Regions from separate parts of the Paenibacillus sp. WLX1005 genome, predicted to be linked through region 2. Evidence: riboswitches for the same ligand, from Rfam matches in the RefSeq annotation. Region 2 holds a riboswitch; the other holds the start of a gene.
What was found. Region 2 has a riboswitch for S-adenosylmethionine ahead of metA (homoserine O-succinyltransferase). Riboswitches for the same ligand answer to the same signal wherever they lie in the genome.
Positions count from the first base shown of each region.

Region 1: it holds a riboswitch for S-adenosylmethionine, as region 2 does, so the genes downstream of both, ACE3MZ_RS18950 (methionine ABC transporter ATP-binding protein) here and metA (homoserine O-succinyltransferase) in region 2, are expected to answer to the same signal.

Region 1 covers NZ_CP176756.1:4,427,538-4,443,993, forward strand. The annotation lists gene ACE3MZ_RS18915 (NAD(P)/FAD-dependent oxidoreductase) at 1-281, shown strand, start outside; gene ACE3MZ_RS18920 (YuzB family protein) at 564-821, opposite strand; gene ACE3MZ_RS18925 (NifU family protein) at 1,004-1,252, shown strand; gene ACE3MZ_RS18930 (SDR family oxidoreductase) at 1,352-2,122, opposite strand; gene ybaK (Cys-tRNA(Pro) deacylase) at 2,376-2,855, shown strand; gene ACE3MZ_RS18940 (MetQ/NlpA family ABC transporter substrate-binding protein) at 3,074-3,916, opposite strand; gene ACE3MZ_RS18945 (methionine ABC transporter permease) at 3,995-4,594, opposite strand; gene ACE3MZ_RS18950 (methionine ABC transporter ATP-binding protein) at 4,669-5,688, opposite strand; SAM riboswitch class I at 5,820-5,971, opposite strand; gene ACE3MZ_RS18955 (COX15/CtaA family protein) at 6,259-7,269, opposite strand; gene ACE3MZ_RS18960 (thioredoxin family protein) at 7,451-7,807, opposite strand; gene ACE3MZ_RS18965 (oligosaccharide flippase family protein) at 7,928-9,553, opposite strand; gene ACE3MZ_RS18970 (DUF456 domain-containing protein) at 9,707-10,192, opposite strand; gene ACE3MZ_RS18975 (Cof-type HAD-IIB family hydrolase) at 10,388-11,140, opposite strand; gene ACE3MZ_RS18980 (metal ABC transporter permease) at 11,953-12,834, opposite strand; gene ACE3MZ_RS18985 (metal ABC transporter permease) at 12,824-13,741, opposite strand; gene ACE3MZ_RS18990 (metal ABC transporter ATP-binding protein) at 13,755-14,489, opposite strand; gene ACE3MZ_RS18995 (metal ABC transporter solute-binding protein, Zn/Mn family) at 14,691-15,608, opposite strand; gene ACE3MZ_RS19000 (peptidoglycan D,D-transpeptidase FtsI family protein) at 16,112-16,456, opposite strand, start outside.
Region 2 covers NZ_CP176756.1:1,597,344-1,613,799, forward strand. The annotation lists gene ACE3MZ_RS07000 (HAD-IA family hydrolase) at 164-3,631, shown strand; gene corA (magnesium/cobalt transporter CorA) at 3,922-4,857, opposite strand; SAM riboswitch class I at 5,336-5,472, shown strand; gene metA (homoserine O-succinyltransferase) at 5,623-6,564, shown strand; gene ACE3MZ_RS07015 (aminotransferase class I/II-fold pyridoxal phosphate-dependent enzyme) at 6,632-7,822, shown strand; gene ACE3MZ_RS07020 (PLP-dependent transferase) at 7,829-9,079, shown strand; gene ACE3MZ_RS07025 (hypothetical protein) at 9,242-9,568, shown strand; gene ACE3MZ_RS07030 (SDR family NAD(P)-dependent oxidoreductase) at 9,731-10,528, shown strand; gene mqnC (cyclic dehypoxanthinyl futalosine synthase) at 11,018-12,154, shown strand; gene ACE3MZ_RS07040 (antibiotic biosynthesis monooxygenase family protein) at 12,401-12,730, opposite strand; gene ACE3MZ_RS07045 (LysR substrate-binding domain-containing protein) at 12,865-13,749, shown strand; gene yfcE (phosphodiesterase) at 13,767-14,312, shown strand; gene thrS (threonine--tRNA ligase) at 14,947-16,456, shown strand, end outside.

The DNA.
Region 1 (16,456 bases), 2.7 Mb from region 2:
AAGTATTCGTATGCGGCGATTGTGCATCCTTGCCATTCGCAGCTAGCGCGCAAGCAGCGGAGTCTCAGGCAGAGCAAATTGCCAATGTCGTCGTAGCTGGCTGGAAAGGCGAAACGCCAAAAGTACAACCGCTCAAGCTAAAAGGCACACTCGGCGCACTCGGCAAACATGCTGGCTTCGGTTCCGGCTTTGGCTTTGGTGGCAAAAGCTCTGTAACCGGTCGTGTACCGCGTCTGCTAAAAAGTGGCGTACTTTGGATGTCCAAGCATCATTTCGGCTAGATCCTACGCTGAAATAGCAATTGGATGAAAATACGCTGTGAAGTGTATCCTAACTAATTACAGAGACTCTTCTAACTAGTTACAGAGTATATTCTGACTTGCTACATCTTCGCTGGAAGCTGTGACAACGTATGGATATCCGATACAGCATGTTCTCATATCAAAAAAACCTTCTGCATCCGTTGAGTGAAGCGATTGCTTCCTCTTGGAGTGCAGAAGGTTTTTTATGTTAAATCCATCGTCCTCAATAGTATCATGCTTGGCAGAAATCGGTAACCTCAATCAATCGAGGTCCAAATTCGCCCATGCGTCAGCTTCGGCAATCTTTTCTTTGATTAGGGTATATAGGGAATCAGCATCGTCGGCTGATACAATTTCTCCATTTACGAGCGCGTACGGCATCGCATAACATTGTCCGCAGTTGCCCAGACAACCATATTCCACAACATCATAATCCGAGTGATTCTCCAGTTCTTTCAAGATTGCGTCCGTGCCATTATGCATATTGCTCTGACAAAATTCAATAATCGGTCTCATCATACGTAACACTCCAATCTGTATTGCGGTACATCTTTTTTATTCTAGCACGATGTGCTCGTTCTGTGCCGGATAATAAGGCGATTTTTAAAATAAATTTGAAATGAGTATAAAAATCAATGTTACAAATGCTGAAATTGGTTTACTTTTATATTATAATGTAGTTACGAAAGGAGTTGAACAATATGAGTGATAATAGCGTACAAACACAAATGTATGATGAAGTGCTTGAAGTGCTGGATAAATTGCGTCCGTTCCTGCAGCGCGATGGCGGTGACGTGGAATTGGTAGACGTTGAAGACGGTATCGTCAAACTGAAACTGATGGGTGCATGCGGTAGTTGCCCAAGCTCCACCATCACGCTGAAAGCCGGTATTGAGCGCGCCCTTTTCGAAGAAGTTGAAGGTGTAGAAGAGGTTGTACAGGTATTCTAATCTGTCTCCTGTTCATGCTTAATGTATAGGCGATTACCAGCCAAAAGAGACCTTTCCATTGCGAAAGGTCTCTTTTTTATATGCCATTTGATATGATTATTATTTACCAACATACGGACGAATGGGGTCTAGACCGCCGGAGATGTCCATAATATTACCAGTGATAAAATCAGAATTCTCTTCGCACAGGTACGAAATCACGCGAGCAATATCCTCGCCGCTGCCGGGGCGTCCACGCGGAGTTTCTCCGTCGCTCATGCCGAGTACATCCTGAATGCGCTTTTCTTTGTTATCGCCACGTATATCGCCTGGGCAGATCATATTCACGGTAATCCCGTTAGATGCTTCCTCAACTGCCAACGTTTTTGTAAACGAGACCAGCCCGACTTTGGCTGCTGCATATACTGCACGGTGCGGCCAAGAACGCGACTCGGCAGCGTGACCGAAGCCAAAGTGGATAATACGTCCCCATTTGCGCTCCCGCATACTAGCCAGCACTCTATGATCCAGCAGCATGGTGCCGATCAGATTGCCCTGTAGCAGCTCCATAATCTCAGAGCGCTGATAGTCGGCAAATAAACGTCGTTCACGGATAAACGGCCCTGCATTGTTCACCAGAATATCCACATTGCCCAGTTGTCGCTCTACCTCGTCGATCAGCCGGTCGATATCTTCTTCCTGCGATACATTCGCCTGCACTGCAATACAGCGCACACCCATATGTTCAATCTGCCGCTGAAGCTGCTCCGCCTCATGCCGGCTGTGTACGTAATTCAATGCAATATCATGACCCTGGCTCGCTAATGTGAGCGCCGTCATTTTACCAAGACCTTTGGCACTTCCGGTAATTAGGGCGGTTTTACGTTCCAATCGTGTGCCTCCTTCGATCCATCCTGCTTGCGTTTCCTTTTCAGTGTACCGATTTATTTGCCATCATGTCAAAATAAGCACCAAATCTATGCCCATATTCTGATCATGCAGCATCCTCAAGCAGGTTAGCTATCAAATCCTTACCCGTGCCGCTATCGGTTTGAAACCGCACAATATTTGCAGTACATTAGAACAAGAGACATCCAAAGCTGCGGATAGCCCTACACAGACACACGATGAAAGGAGTACGACGATGAGTTCAGCCAAAGTCAAGACGAATGCGATGCGCATTCTGGACAAAGAACATATCCTCTACCATGTACACGAATATGATCCCGAAGATGGTCAAATACACGGCAATGCCGTAGCCGAAAGAATCGGCAAACCCGCCGAAGTCGTACATAAAACGCTCGTTACTCGCAGCAAGCATAGTCTCCATATCTTCGTCATTCCCGTTGCCGAAGAACTCGATCTAAAAAAGGCAGCTCGCGCCGCAGGCGAGAAAAAGCTGGATATGCTGCCTGTAAAAGAACTGCTTGCTCACACCGGCTACATTCGCGGTGGCTGCTCGCCAGTTGGTATGAAAAAGCTATATCCTACCTTTATCGATCATCGTGCACAGACACTGGAAATGATCATCGTGAGCGCTGGCAAGATCGGTATGCAAGTGGAACTTGCTCCACAGCAATTGGCAGATGTGGTCAAAGCCCATTTTGCCGAAGTTTGTATGTGATTATATGAATATAGGGAAAAAAGCATTCTGTCTGCAGCAGATAGAATGCTTTTTTGATTATCAAAACAGGTTACCAAAAACGATATTGGTATATCTTGCGATTCGTCCTCAACAACAAAAAGGCACGTTATCTCTACTACGATAACGTGCCTCCTGTATCCATGATTCACTTTTCAGGTGATACTTAGGATCTGATTCGATCAGATATACATTAGAACTTAAAATGCAGGGATAACTGCACCTTTGTACTGTTCTTCAATGAATTTCTTCGTATCGTCGGAAGTCAGTGCTTTTGCCAGCTTTTGGATCGCTTCGGAATCTTTGTTGTCCGCACGAGATACCAGGTAGTTGGCATATGGAGCGCTACTGTCTTCTACGATCAGCGCGGATTTAGGATCGATCTTCGCTTCCAGTACATAGTTCATGTTAATCATCGCCAGATCGACTTGATCCAGTTGACGCGTCAGCATCGCTGCATCCAGCTCTTTGAATTGCAGGTTTTTCGGGTTGGATGTGATGTCTTTGGTAGTCGAAGTGATGTTTGTTTTGTCTTTCAGTTCGATCAGACCATTGTTAGCCAGCAGGATCAGTGCGCGCGCACCGTTGGATACTTCGTTCGGGATTGCGATCGTTGCACCGTCAGGCAGTTGGTCGATAGAAGTGTACTTTTTGGAATATCCACCGAAAGGCTCGATGTGTACGCCCTGTACAGTTACCAGATCCATACCGCGGGATTTGTTTTGCTCATCCAGGTAGGGCTTGGTTTGGAAATAGTTTGCATCCAGTTTACCGTCGTTCAGCTGTACGTTCGGTTGGATGTAATCAGTAAATTCAACAACGTCCAGGTTTACGCCTTCCGCTTCCAATGTTGGTTTCAGATGGTTCAGAATTTCAGCATGTGGTACAGCTGTTGCGCCAACGCGCAGTGTGACTGGCTCGCTAGAGCTACCGGAAGTACCAGATTGTGCGGATTCATTACTAGTGCTGGAAGAACTGTTACCGCAAGCGGCAACAACCGCGATCAGCATAACGCTAAGAAGTGCAAGCAACCATTTTTTCATGTTCATGTTCCCCTTTTTCTAATGTGTATTGGTATGATAAAAGTGTCATAAACGCATTATACCTACCTGATAACTCGATTATCGGCGTGAAAAATGAATCACCAGGCGATCGCCCAGCATTTGTAGCGCTTGTACGATCACAACCATCAGCACAACCGCAACGAGCATGACGCCCATATCATAACGGTAGTATCCGTAGTTGATTGCCAGCGTACCCAGTCCGCCTGCACCGATCATACCTGCCATTGCTGTATTCGATACGAGTGCAACGACCGTTACCGTCAGACCAGCAAGCAGTCCCGGCATCGCTTCGCGCAGCAATACTTTGCCTACAACCTGTCCGGTTGATGCCCCCATTGCATAAGCGGCTTCGATTACACCACGATCTACTTCACGCAGTGCAGTCTCTACCAGCCTTGCAAAAAACGGCGCAGCCGCAATGACGAGCGGCGGGATCGTTCCTTTGACACCAAGTGTAGTACCGACAATCAGATCCGTGACCGGCAACAATGCCACGATCAGGATAATAAATGGTACTGAACGCAAAATGTTCACGATAACTGACAATACCGTATACAAGCCGCGTAAAAAGCCAGATGTAGAACGAGCAGTCATAAACAGCAACACGCCCAGCGGTAAACCGATTAGCAAGGTAAACAGTCCAGATGCTCCAACCATCTCCAGCGTCTCAATCGTCGCCGTACCGAATTCGCCCCAGTCAATCTGTGAAAAGTCCAGTTCGCCAAAGTTGCTCACGATTCTATCACCTCCACATTCAGACCTTCGGCTTTCAGCATATCCAGCGTCCGCTGAACCGCAGCCGGTTCGCCATCAAAACGTACGACCAGTTGTCCGTACGGTACACTTTTGAGCGTTCCGATCGTCCCCTGCAAAATAGCAAAGTCTACACCAGTCTCACGTACCGCGCGCGATAAAATCGACTCGTACGTCTTCTCGCCAAGGAAGGATACTTTGACAGCCTTCGAAGATGCACTATGCGGACCTGCTAACACGGCATCCAGCAAGGAGCCTTCACTAGATTCACGAGTAATAAAGTCGCGTGTAACTACATGTTTCGGCTTCAGAAATACTTCTGCTACCGGACCTTGCTCGACAATGCCACCCTGATGAATGACTGCGACGCGATCACAGATCGTCTGGATTACGTTCATTTCATGCGTGATCAACACAATCGTCAGATTGAAGCGCTGGTTAATGTCCAGCAGCAGATTGAGGATCGATTGGGTCGTCTGCGGATCAAGCGCTGATGTCGCTTCATCGCACAGCAGCACATCTGGATCGCTTGCTAGTGCACGAGCGATGCCGACACGCTGCTTTTGTCCACCAGACAGCTGCGCGGGATACTTGCGCGCGTGTGCTTCCAGACCGACCAGATTTAGCAATTCCTGCACGCGGGAGCGAATTTTGGCTTCCGGCGTTTTGACCAGACGCAACGGGAAAGCGATATTATCATACACCGTTGCTGAGGACAGCAGATTGAAATGCTGAAAGATCATGCCGATTTTGCGGCGACGGGTTTGCAATGCCCGTTTACCAAGCCTGGTCATATCTACATCATCGATCCAGACATGCCCGGAAGTCGGACGCTCCAACAAATTGATACATCGGATGAGCGTACTTTTGCCTGCACCGGAATGACCGATCACACCGAAAATTTCACCTTTTTCAATCGACATGTTCAGGTTGTCCAGTGCTGGACTCAGGTTCTTGCCTTTTCCATATACTTTGGTTAAGTTCTCAAGACGGATCAAACGTAAGGTCCTCCTCCCTGTTGTCAATCATGTTGCGATTTCGTTCGTATCTATTTTCAACCGGTTCTTTTTTATACACAAAAAGAGCCCATTTCCTGCAGAAAAGGGCTCTCTATCCGTAAGATATTGCCTTCTCATCTGCCAAAATCACAGACTGTGCATATGCTGTACAGCTGTCATCTTGTAGGATTTAGCACCATGTCATTTTGCAAAGGCTCATGCCATTCACAAAATCGGTTGCCGGGCTTCATCGGGCCAGTCCCTCCACCACTCTCGATAAGAAAATATGAAAACATCGAATGAAAATCTTTACTCAGTATAGTGAACTTCACAGTCTTTGTAAAGTGCAAAATGGGCTTTTTTCACCTATTTCAGCAAATATTCATATTGGTAGAAAGTTCCGCCATTTCCCGTTCACATCCAGTTGGATTGGAAATTAAAATACGTAAAACGGCATATACTGCTGGAACGTGATCGTTGCCATTGCCTACAAAAACAGCTGACAAACACGAAATATCCGTGCTGTCAGCTGTACGTGGCTCGTGGCTCGTGGCAATTATACTGTAATCATTATCGTGGCGCAGGTACGCCTTTGTCGCCTGGTGTTTCTTTGTTCCATGCGTCCGGTGCGATTTCGCCGCGTGGTCCACGGCTTAATTGCCACGTACGCAAACTCATGTAACATAGAATCCCAAATAAGAACTGAATGAGCAATGTATGTGTCATCGTAGCGAAGAAATAAATTTCCGGCACACTCATCGTAAAGATGTTCACTGCACCGCTCACAAATTGCAGCAAAATGAACAGAACGGCGATCAGACCCATTTTGCGGATACCCGGATTGTTCGGATGATACCGGTAAGCGTAATGACCGAGAATCGCAATGACGATCACCAACGCGACCGCTGCCACACGATGCAGGAAGGCAACAGCTACACCGCCAGACAATTCCGGCACAATCGCTCCATTACAGAGCGGGAAGCCCGAACAGCCACCGCGTGAATCGGTATGTGTAACGAACGCTCCAGTATACACGACGATATACGTGAAGATTGTTGCAAACCAAGTCAGGTTACGGAAGCCTTTGCTGACAGGTGGCTGATTGGACAGATCATGCGTCCGCTGACGTATATGGAGCCGCCGTGCAGTGAACGCCATCAGCATGGAGCTAGAGAAGGCGATCATCGAGAACCCAAAGTGCAATGCCATAACAGCCGAAGATTGTGAAAATACAACTGCCAGTGCGCCCATAATCGCCTGCAATACGACGAAAATAAAGGTCAGCAACGCATACAGTCGCAATTCCCGATTTTTGTTAAAAAACATAAATCCGATAAACGAGAACAATGCGGTCAAACCGGCAAATCCGCTTACTGCCCGATGCGTGTACTCAATAAATGAAGAGATCGTATAGGCGGGAATAAATTTGCCATGACAAAGCGGCCATTGAGCGCCGCATCCCATCCCGGAGCCGGTCTTCGTAACGACTAGACCGCCCATGGTAGCCAAGAACATGGCGAGACAGGTTATATAGCTCAACCATTTTAACTGTTGAATCGTGATCAGTGGCTTGCGTGCCATAATAAGAATCACCCGCTGTTTAGTTAATAGTGACGTTCATGTGAAGTCCTCTTTTATTATAACGAAAGGACAGCCTGTGATACCGCAGGCTTTGTGACAAAAAACGATCAATCTTGCCTACATATCCAACAAAAACAGCCTGCCCCGCATCAGATCGGAACAGGCTGTTGACTTGCAATTGTTATTCAGCAGTTTGTGCATTCAGTGTATGGTACACCTCAACCGCACGATCCAGAAACTGCTCAATTTCTTGACGGGATTTGCGTGCTTTGTTCACAAAACGGATCAATTCTTTGCCGTTTGCATACGCAACAAAGCTTGGGATGCCGAGAATATTTTGCTCCTGACTCACGTCGCCCACACCGTCTACATCGACTTCTACCAGTGTCAGACGATCCGCATAGTTAGACTCTACCTCTGGCATAAATGGATCGATAAATTTGCAGTCTCCACACCAGTCGGCTTTGAACACGGCAACCGTCAGTTCTGGTGAAGCAATAGCTGTATGGAAGCTTTCGCTTGTATTAATGATTTGCATCACATATTCCTCCTTTTGAAACATAGTATGACTTTGTATCTACCACCTAAGAGATTGTAGATACGTGCTGCGGACGATCAGCGATCCTGTCCAATGCAGCAATGTTTACCAAAAATCAAATCAAGATGCTCTGCCGCGCTGCAATCTCATGAGCGGACTGAGCAATTTGCGTAATGGTCCCGGATACGTGGATAATTCCTCGGCTCGTACCACACGCAGCACAACAAGTGAAACAGGATAAATAATCAGCGTTGCTATTCCTACCATACAACAACCAATGAAAAATGCAACCCTGTGGTTCATATATGCTGTCAGCGCAATGCCCGCCTGATTGAGTAGCAGACCGACTACTGTCAAAATCATCACCGTCAGAATAAAGCCAATCCAGCGATTACCAAGCACAGAGAATGGCACTACCTGACGCAGCGAACGCAAATTAAGTACAGTGATCAGGATAAAGCACAATCCGGTCGCTGCGATGATACCGTAGATGCCTAGTAGCGGCGCCAGCGCCACGCTCATGATCAATTTTAATACGATACCAGCAAGCACATGGAACATAGACAGATTGACTTTATTGATCCCGATCAGCATGGAGTTGGTCGTCATCATCGTAATCTGGAAAATCGTGCCTAGTGTGAGCAGCGCGATAATACCTGCTCCTTCGGTATTCGTAAACAGCAAGCCGTTAATCGAGTACGCTGCCGTCGTCAGCATCAATACGATCGGAATACCGGTCAATACCGATATACGCAGCGCTAGTGAAATCTGACGTTTAAGATTATCCTCTTCCCGGCGCGCATAAGCTGCCGAGATGATCGGAATGAGCGATGTACTGAGTGCAATTGCTAGAATCGGCGGAATACCGGCAATGCTTTGTGCACGCGTACCGAGAATACCGAGTGCAGCAGTTGCTGCCGCATCGCCGATATGACCGACTAACAGCGGCTTAATCAGCGTACCATCAATAAAGTTTACCGCTGGAATCGTCAGCGACGAGATAACAATCGGAATCGACAATTTGAAAATATCACTATAAATTTGACGCAGTGGAATTACTGTTTCCGATTGCAGCGATGTTGCATGGATTCGATTCGCTGCATCCTGACGACGCAATTTCAAAGTATAGTACAGCATAACGGCAAATGCCCCGATACTCCCCAGCACACTACCAAACGATGCTCCGGCTGCAACTTCAATATCGCCGTAACCAATCCGTAGCAACGTATATGCGAGCAAAATGGCAGTCAACACACGCGCAAACTGCTCAATAATTTGCGAGATACCTCCGGCAGACATCATATTGCGTCCTTGAAAATACCCGCGCATCATCGCAATTGCCGGGAATAGCAGCAGAGATGGCGCGATTGCCTGCAATGCCAGTGCCGCAGACGGTTCTTTTGCCATTTGTGCGTAATACGGTGCCCCTATGTACATCAGCAGCGTCATCACCACACCGGCTGCTCCCGCGAATAACAGCGCCGCATAATAAATGCGCTGTGCTTCATGTGGACGTCCGAGTGCATAGCGTTCGGATACCATTTTGCTGAGCGTACTTGGAATACCGGCTGTGGCAACCGCCAATAGCATTAAATACACATTATTCGCTAGTGTAAACGAAGCATCCCCGGTAAACCCGAGCATATGCTCCAGCGGCACGCGCTGTACCAGACCGAGCACGCGCGCAACGAGTGCAGCGGCTGCCAGAATGATCGTGCCTTTAATAAATGATTCGCCTTTGGACAAAATAATTCCCCTTCTCTCAGTGCCATATTGCAAACTAGCAGACAATATAAAAACCGGAAGGCTGATTCGCCTCCCGGTCGTCGTTTTACGTCAGCATTACTATTATAGACACGCATCGCCCCGCTTCGCAATGCGACAAAACAAACGAAATCGTCAGTTAGCCACAATCCAGATGATCCAGACACCGATCATCGCCAGTTGCAAAATAATCTTTACAACGGCGCTGGCGAATAGTCCAAGCACGGTTCCCCAGCCGACGCGCAGTGCATTTTGCCAATCGCGTCCCTGAATGAGTTCCGCCGATACCGCACCGATCAATGGACCGAGAATCAGACCGAATGCCGGAATGACAAACGGACCAATCACCATACCGACAATCGATAGTATGACCGCTAATCGTGAACCGCCGAATTTCTTCGTTCCATAGGCACCGACCAAATAATCAGCAACGAGCAGTACAACTACGATCACTGTTTCAATGATCCAGAACAATGGTCCAAATTCATAAAAGGTAAAAAACCAGCCGTACACGAAAAAGGCAAAATAAATCGCTACAACCGAAGGTAGGATCGGATAAATCGTACCCAGCATCCCGACAATAAACAGGGCTATTACAAGCACCCAGCCGATAATCTCCATCGTCATATCTAGTCTCTCCTCATTGTGATGTCCGGTAAGCGGACAATCGAAATCGATGTGTATTGCTAGGAAGTCTTCTACATGACTCCATACGTTTGTATACCTGTATACTGTGCAAATGACACATTCGTTTCAAAAACATGTGGAGTCGGCTAGCTACATGTGTAGATGGTTCTGCCTAAGCAGCCTGTTGCCTTACACGAGAATATGGTCGCGGATTACTTCTACAATGCCGTCGTCATTGTTGCTGGCGACGACCAGATCGGCTTCTTCTTTGACCGTATCCTGTGCATTGCCCATCGCTACGCCAAGACCGACCGCTTGGATCACCGCTAGATCGTTCAGACTGTCACCGACGGCAACTACCTCGGACATGTCGATATTCAGCAGCTTGCACACTTCAGCGATACCGGTTGCTTTGTTAATGCCGAGTGGATTGATCTCCAGATTGTAAGGCGACGAATTGGAAATTTCCAGTCCGCCCATATTTTGCAGCGTCATCAGAATATCATGACGCAGTTCGTCATTTGGTGTGTTATAGCCAAACTTGAGCCATTCCACCTGTTCCAGCGGCTGATCTTCGTTCAGCCAGTTATCTCGATTGTATAGACGTTCAACAGAATATGCCCAGAACCAAACGTCTTTGTCGATAGCAAGCTGGTGCATTTTACGGATATTGTCCGGGTCGAGCAACGTACGACGATGCAGCTCGCGTGGGGACTTCCATACTTCGCTGCCGTTCACAGTGACCATCGGTGTTTCCAGGCCAAGCTCTTGTCCGTATGGCAATGCGCTGGAAGCAGCACGACCGGTGGACAGGCAGACATGGATGCCAGCGTCCATCGCTTTGTGAATCCATTTGCTTGTTTCGAGACTGATCTCGTGGTTATCATTGAGCAGGGTGCCGTCCATGTCGAGGGCTAGTAGTTTGTATTTAGGGGTTGTCATTGGTGGAGCCTCCAGTTGAAATTTAGTCTGTTGGGAAGTGTAGGTGATGCTTGCGGTTTGATGCTTTATCCACTGCGGAAAAGAATAAGGGAACGTAATCTTCTGATTAGGAGAGAATGAAGATTCCCGCCCCTCCAAAGAGGTAAGATATTTTGCTTCCGCAAAAATCACTTTTCATTGAACCACGTGTTTGAAATTCGCAAACACTATAAATCGTCCTTGTCCCTTATTCCTTCCCTCCGTTCCGTGCATATTGTTACTCTCACTTCTCACTTCTTACTTCTTACTTCTTACTTCTTACTTCTTACTTCTTACTTCTTACTTCTCACAATTATAGCGATGTAGGCATAAAGGTATTCAAAACTGGATGCAATATATAACAGTAATGGAATGGTTGAGCATTTGGGGACTGATAGTACATGTACAGTTTTGTAAGGTGGTCTATATTCGCAATCTCAGTAACTTCATATCAAGATAAGTGTAGCATACTCTGATTGGTGCTCTCAAAATTTTTTGTAAAATGTAAATGAAGTTTTCGTAAGATTTTTCTTTTGACTCATTTGTTCCTATGCTTATTCGCTAATGTGGAATGAGAGCATGGTTGGGGTGATGGACAATTGGCAATTTGCTAGTTCACAATCAATTTCAACAATCAGTAAAAAGGTACAGTGCGTATGGCACTGTACCTTTTATGTTAGCTGATGTTCTGGTTGTGTATTGGTATGAATTGGACATGTAGTTGGAATAGCGAATGAACGTATATACATGGTGCTCTATGCCACTTGTTTGCTTGCATTTTACGCTGTTCCCGATTACTTGGCTGGGATGGCGCGGGTTTGGCGCCATTTGCGTAGAAGGATGCCGTGGCGGGGGGAAAGTAGGAACGTGATGATGAACAGGATACCTGCTGTGGTGACGATGCTGCCGCCGATGGAGGCGTTTAAGATGTAAGCGGCGGCGTAGCCTAGAATGGAACTGGCGACGCCGACGGCTACGCTGGACAGCAGCATCATGTGCAGACGGTCGGTCAGCAGGTAGGCGGTAGCTGCCGGGATGACGAGCATGCCGACGACGAGGATTGCGCCTACGCTTTCGAAGGATGCTACTGATGTCATAGACACCATACCCATGAGCAGGTAGTGGAACAACAGTACCGGAATGCCGCAGGCTGCGGCGAGTGCCGGGTCAAAGGCAGTTAGTTTGAATTGTTTATAACATAGTGTTAGTAGTGTTACGACGACGAGCAAGGTGAAGCCTAGCATCCACACAGAACGCGGTCCCATGTCTATGCCGTTGAATGCCCACGTATCCCATTGCACATAGGCGATCTCGCCGAATAGGACGCAATCGAGATCCAGATCAATATTGCGTGCGTTCAGACTTACAACGATGACGCCGATCGCGAACAGCGCGGTGAAAATAATGCCGATAGACGCATCTGACTGTACGCCGGAGCTTTGTAGCCATTGAATGAGGAAGACCGCCAGCAGTCCGAGCGCTGTGGCACCGATCATCATTGCGAGCGAATCGCGTCCGCCACTAAATAGAAAAGCAATGGCGATGCCCGGCAACACAGCATGGCTGATGGCGTCGCCGATCAGTGCCATTTTGCGCAAAATGAGAAAGCACCCGAGCAATCCGCAGCTTGCCGACATTAGAATCGCTGTCGTAATAATCCAAAAATCACTGCTCATGCGTCGCCCCTCCGTTTCGCTGCCATTGTTGTCGATTGCGTCGATGCTGCCACATGCGTGCCAGCCAGCCGCGGCGCGGTGATGCCAATGCCGATATAGCAAAAATCAATGTTGCCGCCAATACGGTTACTGGTCCGGTCGGTAGCTGTGATACCATGCCACTCCATAACGTACCTACCATTCCGCTGACAGCACCGAATATGCCCGCTAGTATGAGCATGATGTGCAAGCGATCTGTCCAATAGCGTGCCGCAACCGCTGGCGTAATCAGCAGCGCCGACATCAGCACAACGCCAACCGCCTGAATACCGGATACGACCACTACGACCGTTAATAGCAAGATCAATTGCTCCAGCCAGACCACCCGCCAGCCCAAGCCACGGGCAAAATCACGATCAAAGCTGATCAGCTTGAACTGTTTGAAGAGCAAGCCGCACAGCACGAGTAGAACGACGCTAATTCCTGCCAGCAAATACAAATCTTCACGCATCATCGACGCCGCTTGACCGAACAGAAATTTGTCCAGCCCGCTTTGCCCACCATCTCCACTATGTTGAATCCGGGTCAACAATAGCACACCGATGCCAAAAAAGAGCGACAACACAATGCCCAGTGCCGCATCTTGCTTGATGCGTGAATAGGTCGTAATCCAGCGTATACCGAAAGTAGCAATTACCCCGGCAATCAATGCTCCGATAAAAAAGCCAAGCGCCGATTTCACCCCGGTCAGCATAAAAGCGATACAGATGCCCGGCAATGCCGCATGGGCGAGCGCATCGCCGATCAGGCTACGCTTTTGCAAGACCATGTAGCAGCCGATCACGCCGCTGCTTAATCCGAGTAACATGCAGCCTGCAATAATCCAGCGCACATTCGGATCGCCAAGCATGTATATGAGCAGTTCCATTCTGTATCCCTCCTTATTTGCCGGCGATGATCATGCCGCCTTGATCATTATGTTGCAGAAATGTAATTTTACCGCCATACGCACGTTGTAGGGTCTCGGCTGTAAAGTTCTGACTAACCGGACCAGCTGCGATCAGTTCACGATTCAGCAGCAGCACATCGTCAAAATACGATGCAACCGTCGACAGATCATGATGCACAACAAGCACCGTTTTGCCTTGCTGCTTGAGCTGCTCCAGCAGTGTGATGATCGCCTTTTCCGTTGTGGCATCTACACCGGCAAACGGTTCGTCCATCAGATACAAATCCGCCTGCTGTGCCAGTGCTCGCGCCAGAAAGATACGCTGCTGCTGTCCGCCAGACAACTGGCTAATCTGACGATCCGCATAGTCTGCCATACCAACCTGACGCAGACACTCCATTGCGGTTTCCTTTTCCCGTTTGCCCGGACGACGGAACCAGCCGAGTCGTCCATATGTGCCCATCAGTACAACATCCAGCGCATGCGTCGGAAAATCCCAGTCGACCGATTCGCGCTGCGGCACATAACCGATCCGTTTGCGCTGCTCCGTATACGGCTTGCCATAAATGTGTACCTGTCCGCTGAGCGTTGGTACTAATCCCAGCATCGCTTTGAGCAGCGTTGATTTACCAGCACCGTTCGGTCCAAGCAGACCGATGAGCCGACCTTCGCCCAGTGTAAAAGAGACATTTTGCACGACAGGCTTTTTGTGATAACTAACCGTCATATTCTCTACACGGAGCGGATAATCATTTGCAGAGATAGACCTGCTCGTAGTCTCTGTTGCGGTTGATGCAGTGAATGATGTAGTCATGGAATGACCCTCCTTGCTCGTGATTGGTATGATGAACGTTTCTACATAGGATACTATTTGCTGATCGTTACGATTCAGCTATGGATCGATCCTATGCTCTTTCGATGCAATATGTTATTTCAGCGCATTGACGATCGTTGCGGTGTTGTGTTTGACCATGCCTACGTATGTGCCTGCTTCACTGTCAGCAGCGCCAAGGGCATCGGAGTACAATTCACCGCCAATGCTTACCTGATGACCTTGCTCTGCGGCTCCGGCAATGATAGCTTCCATCGAACGTGCCGGGATGCTGCTCTCGACAAATACAGCTTTGATACCGCGTTCTACTAACATATTGCGCAGCTCGACGACATCTTTGGAGCCATATTCCGAAGCGGTGCTGATGCCCTGCAAGCCGCGTACTTCAATATCATAAGCATCGCCATAATATCCAAAAGCATCATGGGCGGTGACCAGCACCCGACTTTGCTGCGGAATATTCGCAATTTGCTGTTGTACATCGGTATGCAGCTGCTCCAGCTCTTTTAAATACGTATCCGCATTGCTGCGATAAGCATCTGCATGAGCAGGATCGGCAGCTACCATAGCATCGCGAGCACGTTCAACCGCACTCATCCACAAACTAACATCAAACCAGATGTGCGGATCATGCTCGGTTGCATTTTCCTCACTTTGACGTAGGCGCTCTGGCTCGATCTGGTCGGTGATCGCAACAACTTGTCGCGTATCGCTCATCTTTTCCAAAATGTCGGTCATGCTGCCTTCCAGATGCAATCCGTTGTACAGCACCAAATCGGCATCGTCCAGCTTGCGAATATCGCCTTGAGACGCTTTGTACATATGCGGATCGACGCCCGGTCCCATCAGACCGACAACCTCCACATGCTCGCCGCCTATTTCTCGCGCGGCATCGGCAATCATGCCAGTAGTGGCAGTAATATGCAAAATGCCATCTTCCGGTTCACCCGCTGCCTGTCCACTACTGCACCCGGCAAGGACGACAATCAGAGCAATGAGCATGGCAGACTGCATCCAACGACGACGCCATGTGCGAACAGACTGGATATGACGTATTACTACCGCTGACGATAAAGTCTCCATAGCTTGATTTTGTTTGCCAGTCTGAACGTGTTGATCTGTTTGCGCATGATGTACAGCATCTGCTGATGCATGAGAAGAATGTTGGGAGGATGATTGGGATGGCAATTGCTTGTTGTACATAAATGATTCCCCTTTCGTCATTCGCTTTTGATTATGGATGGAATGTATGAACTCAATGTTTCCTCTATGACTTTATTTTTATATACACCATATTTGTTTCCTTAGTGCAAATTTTAAGGTGTAGGGAAAGAAAAAACAAGAATGTAATTTTGAACATATTCATTTCAAGACAATAGAAAAAGCCTGTTTGTCTATAAAAGGACAAACAGGCTTGATTCAGCTCACTTTCTGTATCTTTTTGTTATTCGTCTTTTGCATGTACGTAAGACGGTCTATGTCGAAAATGTTGACATTCATTAGAAGTGGGCGAAAGCTTACTGTTGGGGATCATCCGCTTGCGCATCGGCGTTTTGATTTTGCGTTTTCTTCGGTACACCGTCCAGACCATACTCCTGATCGTAAGCGTCAAAGATTTTGACCGCAACTGGTGCCGCGCTACGAGAACCGAAGCCACCTTCTGGAATAACAACTGCGACAGCAAGTTTCGGGTTATCACGTGGGGCGAAGGCGATGAACACACCGTTATCGACAATTTTGCCGTATACGGATTGCTGGGATGTACCTGTTTTGCGTGCAACATCATAGCGATAGTTGTTCAGTACTTCCACTTTACTGCGCATTCCGTTAATAACTACGTTCCAGTCTTCTGCTGGGAAATT
Region 2 (16,456 bases):
CCATCAAACCAGTTAATATCTTTTCTAAGAGCGTCCCCCTAGCAAATATGGTTAATGATGAAGAGTACCACTATCCCAGTAGTATCATCTGAATGAACAGAAGCTTGCAGCAAGCGACAGTACAGTACATCTACCAGCTTAACGAAGAAAGGGGAATGACCACATGAGAGAAGGAACAACGATTTATGAAGTAGAACCGTGGGTAATCCGCGAGACTTCTTTTAATCCACAATACAATCGCCGAAGCGAAACCGTATTTACCGTAGCTAATGGGTATATCGGGATGAGAGGACATTTTGACGAAGGCATGAATGTGCCGGAAGTGGATGCGCTGAATGGTACATACCTGAACGGGTTTTATGATTCGGCAGATATTATATACGGAGAAGAAGCATACGGATATGCCCGCAAACGGCAGACGATGCTTAACGTAACCGATAGCAAAATCATCGAACTATGGATTGAGGGCGAACGCTTCAATCTGCTAGCAGGGCGCATCGTCGATTACGAACGCGTACTGGATATGCAGACAGGCATCATGACTCGCTGTATTACATGGGAGAGTGGACGTGGACGTCTGATCTCGATTTGTATTGAGCGTCTTGTTTCGTTTGCGAATAAGCATGTGGCGATGATTCGCTATAAGGTTAAGCCGCTGAACTTTTCCGGTGAGATTACGCTTGTATCCTCGCTCAATGGCGAAGTGCATAACGAGATTTCCGAAGGCGATCCGCGCGCAGGTGCGGCTTTTACCGGGCAGGTGCTGCATACGATTGACAAGTCCGAGGAAGGCACACGTATGTCGCTGGAGCAGCGCACGTCCGAGACAGAGTTCCATCTGCTGTGTGCCGCCGATCATCGTGCCAACCTCAAGCATGACGTGAAGACAGAGGAACACGAGCAGCGTCTGGATAAACATTTTATATTCAATCTGGAGCAGGATCAGGAAGCGATTTTGGAAAAAGGGATTGTCTATTATTCCTCCAAAGACTACGAGGTCGAGCATCTGGATATTCTCGCTCAATCTACACTCAAAGACGTAATAGAAGATGGATTTGACGAGCTAGCTACACTCCAACGTCAGCGTTTGGATGAATTTTGGGAAACGGCAGATATTCAGGTTGAAGGCGATGAGAAGCTACAGCAGGGATTGCGCTTCAATGCCTTCCATCTGTTCCAGTCAGTCGGTCGCGATGGGCTGACTAATATCGGTGCCAAAGGGATCACCGGCGAAGGGTATGAAGGTCACTATTTCTGGGATACGGAAACGTATATTATGCCGTTCTTCCTGTACACTCAGCCAGATCTGGCGCTTCGTTTGCTCGAATTCCGTTATCATACGCTACCCAAAGCGCGTGACCGTGCCGTAGAGATGGCTGCTTCCGGTGCCTTGTATCCATGGCGGACGATTGGCGGGGAAGAAGTATCCGCGTATTATCCAGGCGGTACGGCACAATACCATATCGACGCCGATGTGGCACACGCTGTCATTCAATATAGCGAAGCTGCCGCAGATGAAGAATTTTTGCATACCAAAGGTATGGAGATTCTAGTGGAAACGTGTCGATTCTTCTTATCTGTTGGCGACTGGATTCCGGGCAAGGGCTTTTGTATTAATGGAATTACCGGACCAGATGAGTATACAGCGATCGTCAACAACAATACGTATACGAATATTATGGTCAAAGACCAGCTGGAGTTTACCGTGCGTGAACTGCGCAACTGGCGCGATAACGACCGGGCGAATTACGAGTCGATGATCCAAAGCCCGATGGGCTTGTCCGACGATGAGATCAACGTATGGGAGCAGGCAGCAGAGTCGATCTATATTCACCGTCAGAGTGGTCTGATCGGACAGGATGATTCGTTCTTGGACAAAGGCATTTGGGATTTTGAGAATACACCAGCAGACAAATATCCGCTGCTGCTGCATTTCCACCCACTGGTCATTTACCGTCATCAGGTGCTGAAGCAAGCGGACTTGATTTTGGCGATGTACATGCAAGGTCATCGCTTTACGAAAATGGAAAAAGTGCGTAACTATGCTTACTATGAGCCGCTGACTACGCATGATTCCTCTCTATCAGCAGCGATTCATGCCATTCTCGCTTCGGAACTTGGCACGATGGATCCGGCATATGATTTCTTCATTCAGTCAGCACGTATGGATCTGGATGATATTCATAACAACGTCAAGGACGGTATTCACGCCGCTTCGATGGCAGGTAGCTGGTTGACAATTGTCGGTGGATTTGCTGGTATGCGTCAGTATGCAGGCTTGCTACATTTTGAACCGAAGTTGCCACCAGGCTGGACACGTTATACGTTCCGCGTCCAATTCCAGAAGCGTCTATTGGAAATGACCATCGAACAGAATCAAACGACTTACAAATTGCTGCGCGGCGAACCGCTGCTGATCGACCATTATGGTGACCAGTATCTGGTTGCATTAACTCAGCCATTGGAAATGAAAAATCGTAAACTGGGTGCTGTCATTTTCGGTCTGGAAGGTGTACTGATTCCAATGCCAGAACTGGAGCAGCATTATGAGATGCCAGCAGAGAAAGAACGCGAACCTGCATTGGTTGGTGCTGCGGCAGACCAGCATGATTATGAGGCAGAAGATGAGAGTAAGAAGCCCAATACAGGACCAACCGGTAAGCTGTTCGATCAAGCGGTAAAACGCAATAAACAGGCAGCACAGGATGCTGCCGACAAAGCGGATAAGGAAGAAGAACAGCATCAACAACAAGCTACCGTTGCGCAAAAGCAAGCGTCTTCTGCCAATACCAACGAACAATCATCTACCGAAGCGCAAGAGGAAGTTGTCCATCCGCAAGAAGATGATAATCAAGATACAGTTAGTCAGCCAAATGTAGTGGATACGCCAGCAGAAAATAATAAATTAACCGATACGAACCGCACAGGTAACAAACGTGGTAAAGGTAAAGCTGCTGACAAAACAACCGCATCGCGTCCGCCAGCATCCAAAGGTAATCCAGACGATACCGACAACCAACGTCTGAAAAAAGCATCTGCGAGTAACGATGAGCATAGCGGCGAAGAAAATGCCCAAGTGTCAAGTCATCCATCGGATGATCAAAAGGCAGTCAACCCTCCTGCTGCATCGGCACAAGGGGATGGTGAAGATACTGTGCTGGATACTGGACATGCCCCAGATGCACAGACTGAGCCAGCACTGCCAATTGATGAGATGAATGAGCAGGAAATGCATCGCGAATTCTTGTTACCAGGTGTAGAAAGTCTGCTTGCTCAACTGCATGAACAAAATGTAAAAGTGCTGCTTGCTACCGATCGCCCGGATGCGCGTCAGATTCTGGAACGTCTTGGCATGGATCACTATTTTGCCTCTATCATTCAAGCGCAGGATATTACCCATCCGAAGCCAGACCCGGAAAGCTTCGTGCTTGCCGCTGAATCAGTAGATGTGCATCCATATCACTGTATGGTCGTTGAGGATTCACCAGAGTGCTTGCGCTCAGTTCGTCAGGCAGGGATGAAGACCATCGGGGTCAGCCTGCATCATATTATGGATCACGCCCACTTTACCGTTGCCAGCCTGGAGCATTTAAATGCAGAAACGATGGAGCGGTGGATGGAGATTCCTTGATGATTCGTAATGCATATCGTACCAGCCGAACGTATATAGCAAGATGAATATACATGTAGCGAATACGGCTATGCAATCTGTTCCAAAGTAAATCCAGAGTTATAAAAAGGCACCTCCGATCTCCTGATCTACAGGAAGTCGGAGGTGCCTTTTATACAACCTATACAACCAAATCAAAAAGCGTCCATACCGGAATGCATATTCCGCATGGACGCTTTTCATAATACAATACAGATCAACATATATGGTAGATGACAATGCATAGCAGAGATGGGATCAGCGACAGAAAGTTAGATCCAGTCACGTTTACGGAACGTGAAGAACATTGTCAAACCAAGTACGATCATAATACCGATCACCATCGGATAGCCGAAGGGCCATTTCAGCTCCGGCATATTCTCGAAGTTCATTCCATAAATGCCCGTAATGACCGTGAGCGGCATGAATATCGTCGTGATGGCGGTAAATACGCGCATAATTTCATTCGCACGATTGGCGATACTCGACTGGTACGCCTCTCGTAAGTTGCCCATCAGATCGCGGAATGTATCAAACATCTCAGATACTTTCACGGCATTCTCGTACACGTCACTAAAATATTTTTGCAGCTGATCGTCGATCAGGCGCAGGTCTTTTTTGTTGAGCGTATTAATAACCTCGCGCTGTGGACCAAGTACCCGTTTGAGCCACAGAATCTCACCGCGTAGACCGATAATTTCGTTCAGATGCGACTTTTTCGTATTCATCAGAATACTTTCTTCCAGCCGCTCGACTTGATCTTCGATCCGATCGCCAACGGTGAAATAGTTGTCCACCACCAGATCGACCAGCAGGTACATGAATTTGTCTGGACGACTCACTTCCTCTTCCCACAAAATCGGTTTGAGGGTGCGCAGCTCACTGATTTTCTGTTTGGTCACGGTGATGATAAAATGACGTCCCAAGAAAATATTCAGTGCGCGCAGGAAAATCTCTTCATCGTCAAAACGAATACTGTTCACAACGATAAAGTAGTGATTTTCATAAATTTCGATTTTTGGACGCTGCTCCTCATCGCCCATCATGTCCTCAACCGCCAGATCATGCAGCATAAAGAGTGGCTGAAGCAAGATCAGATCATCAAGACCAGCGTCTATCCAGTAGAAGCCTTCCTCCGGTGCAACCAGTGTTTCATTAACATCCTCAACCAGCGTGAAATTGCCGGCGTTTACGTGCCGAATTTTCATAATATGCTCTACTCCTTTTTCATATAAATGAGCAGGAAAGAGACGGCAATTGTACACACTTATTTAAAGCTTCGCTATAATCTGAAAATTACATTTTCAACATGGCGCGCTCCTCCGGTATCCTCTTGTCGTTTTCTTCCTGCGATATGGTGGAATCTTCTTGCCAGCTACTCCTCGGGTCGCCTTCCATCTTGAAATTCACCTCTTTGAAATAAATTGAATACCAACATGTTTTACGAAAAACATGAAAATACGCCAAATACTTGTTAAGTATACCGTGGCGACAGCAGGCTTTCAAGCTTAATTCATCACGTCACGATATAAGTTGTATATCGGTAGAACTTACCCTTGACGATAGGTATGACGATGGTATACGATATCGTATATCCAATCCGGTGAGCTTCCATCTGGAACATCCCATATTGGAATAAACGATAACGTGTCTTTCTATTTTTTACCCCATAATCAAATACAGCGAATCTTATCAAGAGCAGGCGGAGGGACTAGCCCTATGAAGCCCGGCAACCGGCAGTCATATACTGTACGGTGCTAATTCTAGCAGAGATACAGGTACATCCTACGATGAAGTATCTGGTATCTGCTGACAGATGAGAGAGGCGCTATATAGACGCATCCTTTGCGGATATGACCTTTCTCAGTATGTTTTGGAGAAAGGTCTTTTTGCGTTACACATCGCAACTCTCCTTCCATCATGCGGGCAGCTGCTCGGCTGTATTATCCACACATTTCAAGGAGTGAATCAGTATGCCAATCAAAATTCCAGACAGTTTACCGGCGAAAGAGATCCTTTCCGGGGAAAATATTTTCGTGATGGATGAATCGCGCGCGTACCAGCAGGATATTCGTCCGCTGCGCATCGCGTTGTTGAACCTCATGCCGACGAAGGAGACGACCGAAACGCAGCTTCTGCGGTTGCTCAGTAACAGTCCGCTGCAAGTGGACATTTATTTGCTGCATACGCGTTCCCACACATCCAAAAACACATCTGCTGAGTACCTGAACGCCTTTTACAAAACCTTTCCAGAAGTCAAGCATCTACGCTTTGACGGTCTGATCGTCACCGGTGCGCCAGTGGAGACGATGGATTTTGAAGATGTGAATTACTGGGAAGAGATTCAGGAAATTTTCGAATGGAGCAAATCCAACGTCACCTCGACGATGCACATCTGTTGGGCATCACAGGCTGGCTTATATCACCACTTCGGCGTACCGAAAGTCGATCTGCCGGAGAAATGCTTTGGTGTATTCCCACATACGCTCAACAAAAACAATGTGCAACTGCTGCGAGGATTCGACGAATTATATTTTGCCCCGCATTCCCGTCATACCGAAGTGCGGCGCGAAGATATTGAGAACGTACCAGAGCTAGAAATTCTGTCCGAGTCGGAAGATGCCGGTATCTACATTGTAGCGACAAAAGACGGCAAACAAATCTTTGTCACCGGTCATTCCGAATATGATCCATTATCCCTGAAATGGGAATACGACCGCGATATCGCACGCGGTATGGACATCGCTGTCCCGAAAAATTACTATCCAAACGACGATCCAACTCGTACGCCGCCGTCGATCTGGCGCGCGCATGCAAACTTGCTGTTCTCCAACTGGTTGAACTATTACGTGTATCAAGAGACTCCGTACGATCTGGAAACAAGCAAGGCCGAAATTGGTCTGTATTCCATTTAAACAGTAGAGACTATATCAAAAGAGATCATATCAAACTTGAATTGGATATCTGAGGAGGAAGTAACCTATGACGGAACATAAAAAGAATGAATCTTCACTTAATATTGAAAGCCGGTTAGCCCAGATTGGGTCGATCCATGAGCCGGTAACAGGAGCTGTGAATTTCCCCATTTACCATTCGACTGCATTCCGTCATCCAGCACTTGGGCAAAGTACAGGCTTTGACTATATTCGTACGACCAACCCGACTCGTGCTGTACTGGAAGAAGCCGCAGCTGGACTGGAATCCGGTGATGCAGGGTTTGCCTGTAGCTCCGGCATGGCGGCGCTGCAAACGATCTTCGCGCTGTTTGGTCAGGGCGATCATCTGATCGTCTCGCTTGATCTGTATGGCGGAACGTATCGTTTGCTGGAACGCATCCTATCCAAATTTGGCATTACTGCATCTTATGTAGACACGAACGATCTGGAAGCGATGAACAACATCGTACAGGACAACACCAAAGCGGTATTTATCGAAACGCCGACCAATCCGCTAATGATGATTACCGATATCGAAGCGGTAGCGACATGGGCGAAACAGTACAATCTGCTGACCATCGTGGATAACACGCTGCTGTCGCCATTTTTCCAACGTCCGATTGAGCTGGGCGCGGACATCGTTGTACACAGTGCGACAAAATATCTGGGCGGACATAACGACGTACTCGCCGGATTGATCATTACCAAAGGCAAAGAGTTGTCTGATGAGATGGCATTTCTGCACAATTCGATCGGCGCAGTACTGTCACCAACCGATTCGTATCAGCTGATGAAAGGCATGAAGACGTTGGCGCTGCGTATGGAGCGTCATGAATACAACGCCACAACGATTGCGAACCATCTGCTAGAGCATCCGCAAATTGCCGAAGTGTTCTATCCTGCACTGCCAGATCATCCGGGGCATGAGGTACAGAATCGTCAATCTAGCGGTAACACGGGGATTTTCTCTTTTAAAGTGAAAGATGCTCGTTATATTAAACCGATCTTGAGCAATATTAAACTGATCGCCTTTGCTGAAAGTCTGGGCGGTGTGGAATCGTTAATGACCTATCCAGCGATTCAAACGCATGCAGATATTCCACTCGAAATCCGTGATGCAATCGGCGTTGACGATCGTCTACTACGTTTCTCCGTGGGAATTGAACATGTAAATGACCTGATCGCCGATCTGGATCAGGCACTGGAAGCAGCACGTATTGAAGTAGAAGGAGCGTGATTGGACATGACCCATTCCGGCAACGAACAGAACAAGAGCGGTGTGACGCAGCTAGACCCTGCACAAGCTAACAGTCACGCTCATTCCGGTCGCGGCGCGGCTGGCAAGTCATACAAAGAACGCAGCTTTGAAACGAAATTGATCCATTTTGGTGCCGAGATTGATCCGGTAACAGGTGCATCCAGTGTGCCGATTTATCAGGCGTCAACTTTTCATCAGGAAGATATTCTGAATCCACCGCAGCATGATTACAGCCGTTCTGGTAATCCGACGCGGCAGGCGCTGGAAGATTATATTGCGCTGTTGGAAGGCGGAGCGCGCGGATTTGCCTTTGCTTCGGGCATGGCTGCCATTTCGACCGCATTTCTAATCCTGTCCGCAGGCGATCATGTCATTGTGACTGAAGATGTGTACGGCGGAACGTATCGTTTTCTAACGACCGTGCTGAACCGGATGAATATCGAGATCAGCTTTGTCGATATGACCAATCTGGAGCAAGTGAAAGGCGCACTGCGTCCGAATACGCGCGCCGTTTATATGGAAACGCCGTCCAATCCGACGTTGAAAATTACGGATATTGGCGCAGTGACGAAGTGGGCGCAGGACAATCATCTGTTGACGATGTTGGACAATACCTTTATGACCCCGTATTACCAGCGTCCGATTGAACTGGGTGTGGATATTATTCTGCATAGTGCGACCAAGTTTCTGTGTGGTCACAGTGATGTGCTGGCAGGGCTTGCTGTCGCTCGTACACCAGAGCTGGGCAAACAGCTCAAGCATCTGCAAAATGGACTTGGCACTGTACTCGGTCCGCAAGATTCATGGCTGTTAATGCGCGGCATGAAGACGCTCGGCGCGCGTATGGCACATACCGAGAAAAGCACCGCGATTATCGCTGACTGGCTGAACAACCGCGATGATATTCATGCGCTATATTATCCGGGGCTGAGCAGTCATCCGGGTCATGCGATTCAAGCGGCACAGTCCAGCGGCTTTGGCTCTGTACTATCGTTTGATGTCGGTTCTGGTGAACGTGCCAAGCAGGTACTGGATCGTGTGCAGTTGCCACTCGTAGCGGTAAGTCTGGGAGCAGTCGAAAGTATTTTGTCCTATCCGCCCACGATGTCACACGCCGCAATGGGTGCGACCGTTCGTGCAGAGCGCGGCATTACGGATGGTCTGCTGCGCTTGTCGGTTGGGCTAGAGGATGTCAACGATCTGATCGCAGATCTGGAGCAGGCGTTGGAAGATTGATTTTGGATGTAATGATCTTCAGAAAGTGAGTATCCCTTTTGATGTAGATAAGACAAAAAGTCATGGATTACTATGAACTTGATCTTATTTATGTTAAAAGGGATTTTTTCTTGGATTGATATGATTGAAAACAAATTTATTATTGTATAGGAGGATGTAAATTTGGCAATAGTCACATCAACTATAATTGCTGTAGCTACTTTTTTGTTTACTGTTTTTAAATATTTTCATGAGAAAAAAGAAAATAGACGCAATGTTGAATTTGATCAATATATAAGAATACTTGATAGAGTCACAGGTAGGCATCCAGATGGAAAACTGATGGTTGAGATACAGCAAATTTCCGCTGTTTATCAACTACTCGAATTTAAAAATTTTAACTATATTACATTGCCTATACTTATTCATTACAAAGAAATGTTTACTGGGGAAGAAGATTCGAGCTTCATCAGAGCAATCAATAATGTATACAGCAAGATTTCGCAATAAACTGAAACATTATATTTTGAAGTGTATTGCAAACGTTATCAATAACAACTGCCGTTTATATCCTATCTCAACGGGTAATGACCATACGTAAGTAACATCCGTGAAGCATGATGACAAGTAGCCATTTTGTTTCTCAAAAACCATCACACGGAGGACCTAACTATGACTCATAATACTTACCCTTTTGAAGATTCTGTTGTACTCATTACCGGCGCTAGCACAGGTATTGGACGTGCAGTTGCTGCTGCTTTTTTGGAAAATGGCGCCAAGGTCGTACTGGCTGCGCGCAGTGAAGATAAGTTGTATGAAGTAGTGGATCGTTACAATGATGATCGGTATCTAATCGTACCGACTGATGTGCGTGTTCGCGCACAGGTAGATGCATTGGTTGAAAAAGCAGTAGAGCGCTTTGGCAAATTGGACGTTGTGATTAGCAACGCCGGTGTCAGCGTGGTCGGGCCTATCGAAGAATTAACCGATGAGGACTGGGACAATATGCGTGCGACTAACATCGACGCTCAGATTTATCTGGCACGCGCTGCTACGCCGCATCTGGTGAAGTCGCAAGGCTCGCTGATTGCCACCTCATCTGTATCTGGTCTTGCTGGCGATTGGCCACACCCGGGGTATAATGCGACCAAAGGTGCAGTCAGCCTGTTCGTCCAATCGCTGGCATTACAGCTCGGTGAAAAAGGGGTACGTGTTAATGCAATCGCTCCGGCATTTACGATCACCGAGATGACCAAGCCGATGATCGAAGAGGGCGGTCAGGAAGTCGTAGAGAAGTTCAAATCTCGCGTTACCCTACAACGCATCGCCGAAGCGGAAGATGTCGCACCAGCGTATCTGTTCCTCGCCAGCCCGGATGCCAAATACATCACTGGCGTAATCCTGCCAGTCGATGGCGGTACGAGCGCATCCAACGGTCAGGGCAACTCTCCGCGTGAATTTGGCAATTGACCATACAGAATATGCATGAAACGGTATGAGCAAACGGTACACCATGATTCATATAAGATTTAAATACACGACTGTGCGATACAGTTGGAAAATAGGATGAAATTATCCTTTCTTATTCATACCAAATCCAACAGCCGTTCGGCATCATATTCTGAAATGTTATATTGGTGTATCAATTGAATCCAACCGAGCGTTTTGCGAAGCGGGTATTCCGATTAGGAACCTGCTTCGCATTTTATATATACTTGCTTATATCCGAAAACCGAATTTTTCGGCCAACTTCTTCATAAAAAAAGATACTCTTCATCATTCCATCCCTGTTTTTAAAATGTGAAATATGTTACGATAGTACATGTCGTTATTGATTATTTTAATTTTTAGATATAGGTTTGCAGACACATCGCAACACGCAGCCCTATCATCAACCTATACTCAAATTGACTTTTCGACATCAACCCCTGATGCCTGAATACACTAGGAGGCTATCATATGAATACAGTAGATCGTATTCTGGAAAAAGCACTACAAGGCGGTCGTCTGGATGTGGAAGATACGATTGCATTATACGAATCGGATCAGATTGAAAAAATGGGTCATGTTGCGAATCAGATCATGATGCGTCACAATCCCGATCCGATCACGACGTTTGTTATCGGTCGTAACGTCAACTATACGAATGTATGTGACGTGTACTGCCGTTTTTGTGCCTTTTACCGTCGTCCCGGTTCGCCGGAAGGTTATGTATTGCCGGACGAAACGATCCTGCAAAAGATTCAGGAAACCGAGGACGTAGGCGGTACTGAAATTCTGATGCAAGGCGGAGTCAACCCTGATCTGCCGTTTGATTACTACCTGAATATTTTACGTAAAATCAAACAGCATTTCCCGAATATCACCATGCACTCCTTCTCCCCAGCGGAGATTATGAAAATGCAAAAACTATCTGGACTGTCGATGGAAGATACGATTCGTGCGATTCACGAAGCGGGTCTGGATTCACTGCCAGGTGGTGGTGGCGAGATTCTCGACGACCGTACACGCCGCAAAATTAGCCGTCTCAAAGGCTCATGGCGTGATTGGATGGACGTGATGCAAACTGCTCACAAAGTCGGCATGAATACAACCGCAACGATGGTAATCGGTTTTGGCGAATCGTTTGAAGAACGCGCATTGCACATGCTGCGTGTACGTGAAGCGCAGGATGAATGTATCCGCAACGGTTACGATTCGGAAGGCTTCCTGGCATTTATCTCTTGGACATTCCAGCCGGATAATACCAATATGAAAGCCGAAAAACAAACACCGGAACAATATTTGAAAAATGTAGCGATTAGCCGCATTTTCCTGGATAACATCAAGCATTTCCAATCGTCTTGGGTAACGATGGGACCGGAAGTTGGCAAAATGTCACTGCAATACGGCTGTGATGACTTCGGTAGTACGATGATGGAAGAAAACGTCGTATCCGCCGCTGGTACAACTCACAAAGTCAACATCGAGCAAACATTGGAAATCATCCGCGCTGCTGGTAAAATTCCAGCACAACGCGATACGAAGTACAATATCCTGCAAGTGTTTGACGACAAAAACCAGAAGATCCAGCGCGACTTTATTATGCAGAACTAATAGCAGGTATGTGATGCATACAGCATAATATGCTGTACGAATACAACCGCAAATTGCGCAAAGTTTCATATATTGAAATATCAAAAGCTCTGTAATCCATAATGGACTACAGAGCTTTTTTTTGGATTCATAGTCAGGGTTTTCGTATATCAGTTTTCCGAAAACTGTACAACAATCCAACCATTCCATACAATTTAACTTATCACTTATCACTTATCACTTATCACTTATCACTTATCATTATATTCATGCTTCAAACGAATACGCGCGCTCTACTTTGCATATTTTCAGTGAGTAGCCAGCATACCATTGCTCTTTCCCTTTATGTTGAGCAACTTGATGTGTCGGGTTCTCCTTCCAGTGTCGAATCGATTCCAGATCGCGCCAGTAGGAGATGGTAACACCTGCGCCGCCAGTATCGCGATAACTTTCTACACCGAGAAAGCCCGGCTGACGGGAAGCCATATCTACCATTACATCGGACATTTGACCATATCCGTGATCTCCTTCTGTGCGCTGGCTACTGAAGATAACGGCGTAATACGGGGTTGTTTGCTGTTCAAGTGGTACATGCATACATGATACTCCTTTCGATTTTGCGGGGTTGCTTGCATATGATACATTAGATTATAACGAGGAATGCGGAATGAGAAAAATGAATGTTTAGATACAATAAGTGAATCTTTTTCATGTACGATAGGAGGGGAGCTATGAGTCTCCAACGTTATCGAATATTGCAAAAAGTAGTGCATACCGGCAGTCTTGCCATCGCCGCCCGCGAGCTGCAATTAACACCTTCTGCAATCAGTCATGCGATCACGTCGTTGGAGCAGGAATTGGGGCTAAAATTGCTGCTGCGCAAACGGGAACATGTGCAGCTTACTGTCGAAGGAGAATTGGCATGGCAGCATATCCGTACGATTTTGCATGAACAGCAGCTGTTGATTCAGAAGGTAGACAGCTTGCGGGAACTGGAGACAGGTATATTACGCATCGGTACATTTTCCAGTGTGTCTATGCGCTGGTTACCCTATATGTTGGCTGAGTTTCGTCAACGATATCCGCAGATTACGATTCAGCTGCGAGATGGTTCGTATGATGAGATTACAAGCTGGATTGCCGCAGGGGAGATAGAATTGGGTTTCATTAGCGAGACCCATACGGCAGGATTACCGTTTCAATTGCTGTATGAAGATGAGCTATTTTGTCTGCTACCAGATGGGCATCCACTGTCTGATGAACAGGAGCTGCATGCAGAGCAGCTTCGGCAGGAACGATGGATTTTGCCTGTGCTCGGTTGTGATACAGGTGTGCGAGGCTTCATAGCGGAATGTGATTGGAAGCCGTATATTGCGTATGAATTGGAAGATGATCACAGTATGATGGCAATGGTGCGGCAAGGGCATGGCATTACGGTTTTGCCGGAGTTGATTATGAATCCTTCTGATCGACAAGGAATGCGACTGGTGAGATTATCCGGTCGCCCTTGTCGTCGTATCGGCTTAACTGCTCTGAATCTCAATGATCTATCACCCGTCGCCTGTCATTTTGCTGCATGTGTTATGGAGTTATTGCTGAGTGATGTACATACCTGATGAAGGAGCTGATATTGATGAAACTTATGTTTATTTCCGATATTCACGGTTCGCTGCACTGGTTGCAAATGGCATTGGACAAAGTTCAAGTCGAACAGCCGGATCAACTGATTTTGCTAGGTGATTATATGTATCATGGACCACGCAATCCGCTGCCAGACGGTTACGATCCTGCTGGTGTCGCTGAAGCTCTGAATCAGTACACAAGTCAAATCATCGGCATTCGCGGGAATTGCGATTCTGAAGTGGATCAGATGCTGCTGCAATTCCCGATGATGGGTGACGATGTTCAATTGTATGTGGACGGTCGCCGTATCTATGTCACACACGGTCATGGCTACAGCATCGACAAGCTGCCACAGCTGAATGCAGGCGATGTATTGATTCAAGGGCATACGCATGTGCCCGTCGCCGATATGAAGGATGGCATCTACGTTCTCAATCCCGGTTCTATCGCATTACCCAAAGAAAACTATGCGAACTCCTATGGCATTCTGGAAAATAATATCTTCACAGTCAAAGACTTCGATAATCAAACGATCAAATCTATTGAGTTTGCATAAACAGCGGTTGCGATTCGAACGAAACTCTACAGAGATCAAAAGCATAGAAACGCCTAAACTGAATATACAATCGACGATATAGCAAAACATATCGCTCGCAAATGCTTGACGCCGCTCCTACACACTTTTATAATAATTGAAGCAACGATTCCATGCGCTGGGTAAGAAAAAACAGCATGATGGCGTTATGCAATCACATATCTGTGCAATGACAAAGACAACAGCACCATGCCTGTCCGGTTCAGAGAGAGGGAAGTTCTCCACGCTGCAATTTCCTCCGGTTGACGATGGTTGCTTACCCCTTTCGAGCAATGATGTTGAACCCGGTATGGTCTGCTTCAGACCTCTATGACCGTCAGTAAGCATGATCGGTTCATCTCCGTTACTAGATGTTCAATGAAGGATTCTGTCCCACCTGCAATGTTACCAATTGCTCTGTGTGCTGGTGCAGAATTGAATCAGGGTGGAACCACGTGTGTATATAACGCTCGTCCCTTTGCCGGGGCGGGCGTTTTTTGCTGTTTATAAAAGAAAGGGAATGAAGCGTAGCCCGAACGGTGCCTTACGATCCATCATGCAATGTACAAACAGTATCTAGCATGATCTATTTTGTATCCAGAGAGGAAGATTGAAGATGGCAATCGAAATTAAACTGCCTGACGGCTCGGTTCGTCAGTACGAAGAAGGAAACAACATCGGCGACGTCGCCAACTCCATTAGCAAAAGCCTGTTCAAAAACGCGGTAGCTGGTAAATTGGACGGAATCGTAGTCGATCTGAATACACCGCTGCATAATGGCGCACTGGTTGAGATCGTAACCGCAGATAGTGCAGACGGCGTGGAGGTTATTCGTCATAGTACGGCTCACTTGACTGCTCAAGCGGTCAAACGTCTATTTGGTGCCAAAGAAGTAAAACTGGGCGTAGGTCCTGTTATCGAGGACGGCTTCTACTACGATATGGATCTGGAGCATTCGCTTAACCCCGAAGATCTGCAAAAGATCGAAAAGGAAATGGAGCGTATCGTTAACGAGAATCTGCCGATTACACGTCGCGAAGTGAGCCGCGCGGAAGCACTGGACATTTTCCGTGAACTAGAAGATCCGTACAAAATCGAATTGATCGAAGCGCTGCCGGAAGACAGCATTATTACGATTTATGATCAAGGCGAATTTTTTGACCTGTGTCGCGGTCCACACGTACCATCCACAGGCAAACTGAAAATCTTCAAATTGCTGAGCGTAGCCGGTGCTTACTGGCGCGGCGATAGCAAAAACAAAATGCTGCAACGTATCTACGGTACAGCATTTAACAAAAAAGCCGAGCTGGAGCAGCATCTGCATTTCCTCGAAGAAGCGAAGAAACGCGATCACCGCAAGCTGGGTAAAGAACTAGGCATGTTCACATTCTCCAATCTGGTTGGTCAAGGCTTGCCAATCTGGCTGCCTAACGGTGCCAAGCTGCGCCGTACACTGGAGCGTTATATCGTTGATCTGGAAGAAAAATTGGGCTATAGCCACGTATATACACCAGTTCTCGGTAACGTTGAACTGTACAAAACATCCGGTCATTGGGAGCACTACCAAGAAGATATGTTCCCAGTGATGAGCATGGACAATGAAGAACTCGTTCTGCGTCCGATGAACTGTCCGCACCATATGATGGTGTACAAGAGTGATCTGCGCAGCTACCGTGATCTGCCGATCCGTATCGCCGAACTGGGTATGATGCACCGTTACGAAATGTCCGGCGCACTGACTGGTCTGCACCGTGTACGCGCGATGACGCTGAACGATGCGCATCTATTCGTACGCCCAGATCAGATCAAAGATGAGTTTGCCCGTGTTATTCAACTGGTGCAACAGGTATACAAAGACTTCGGCATCAGCGACTATCGCTTCCGTCTGTCGTACCGCGATCCACAGGATACTGAGAAATATTTCCCGAACGACGAAATGTGGGAAATGTCCCAGCGTATGCTGCGCGAAGTCGTCGAAGATCTGGATCTGCCATTCTTCGAAGCAGAAGGCGAAGCAGCATTCTACGGTCCGAAGCTGGACGTACAAATCCGTACTGCACTGGGTAAAGAAGAAACGCTGTCGACTGTACAGCTGGACTTCCTACTGCCAGAGCGCTTTGAGCTGG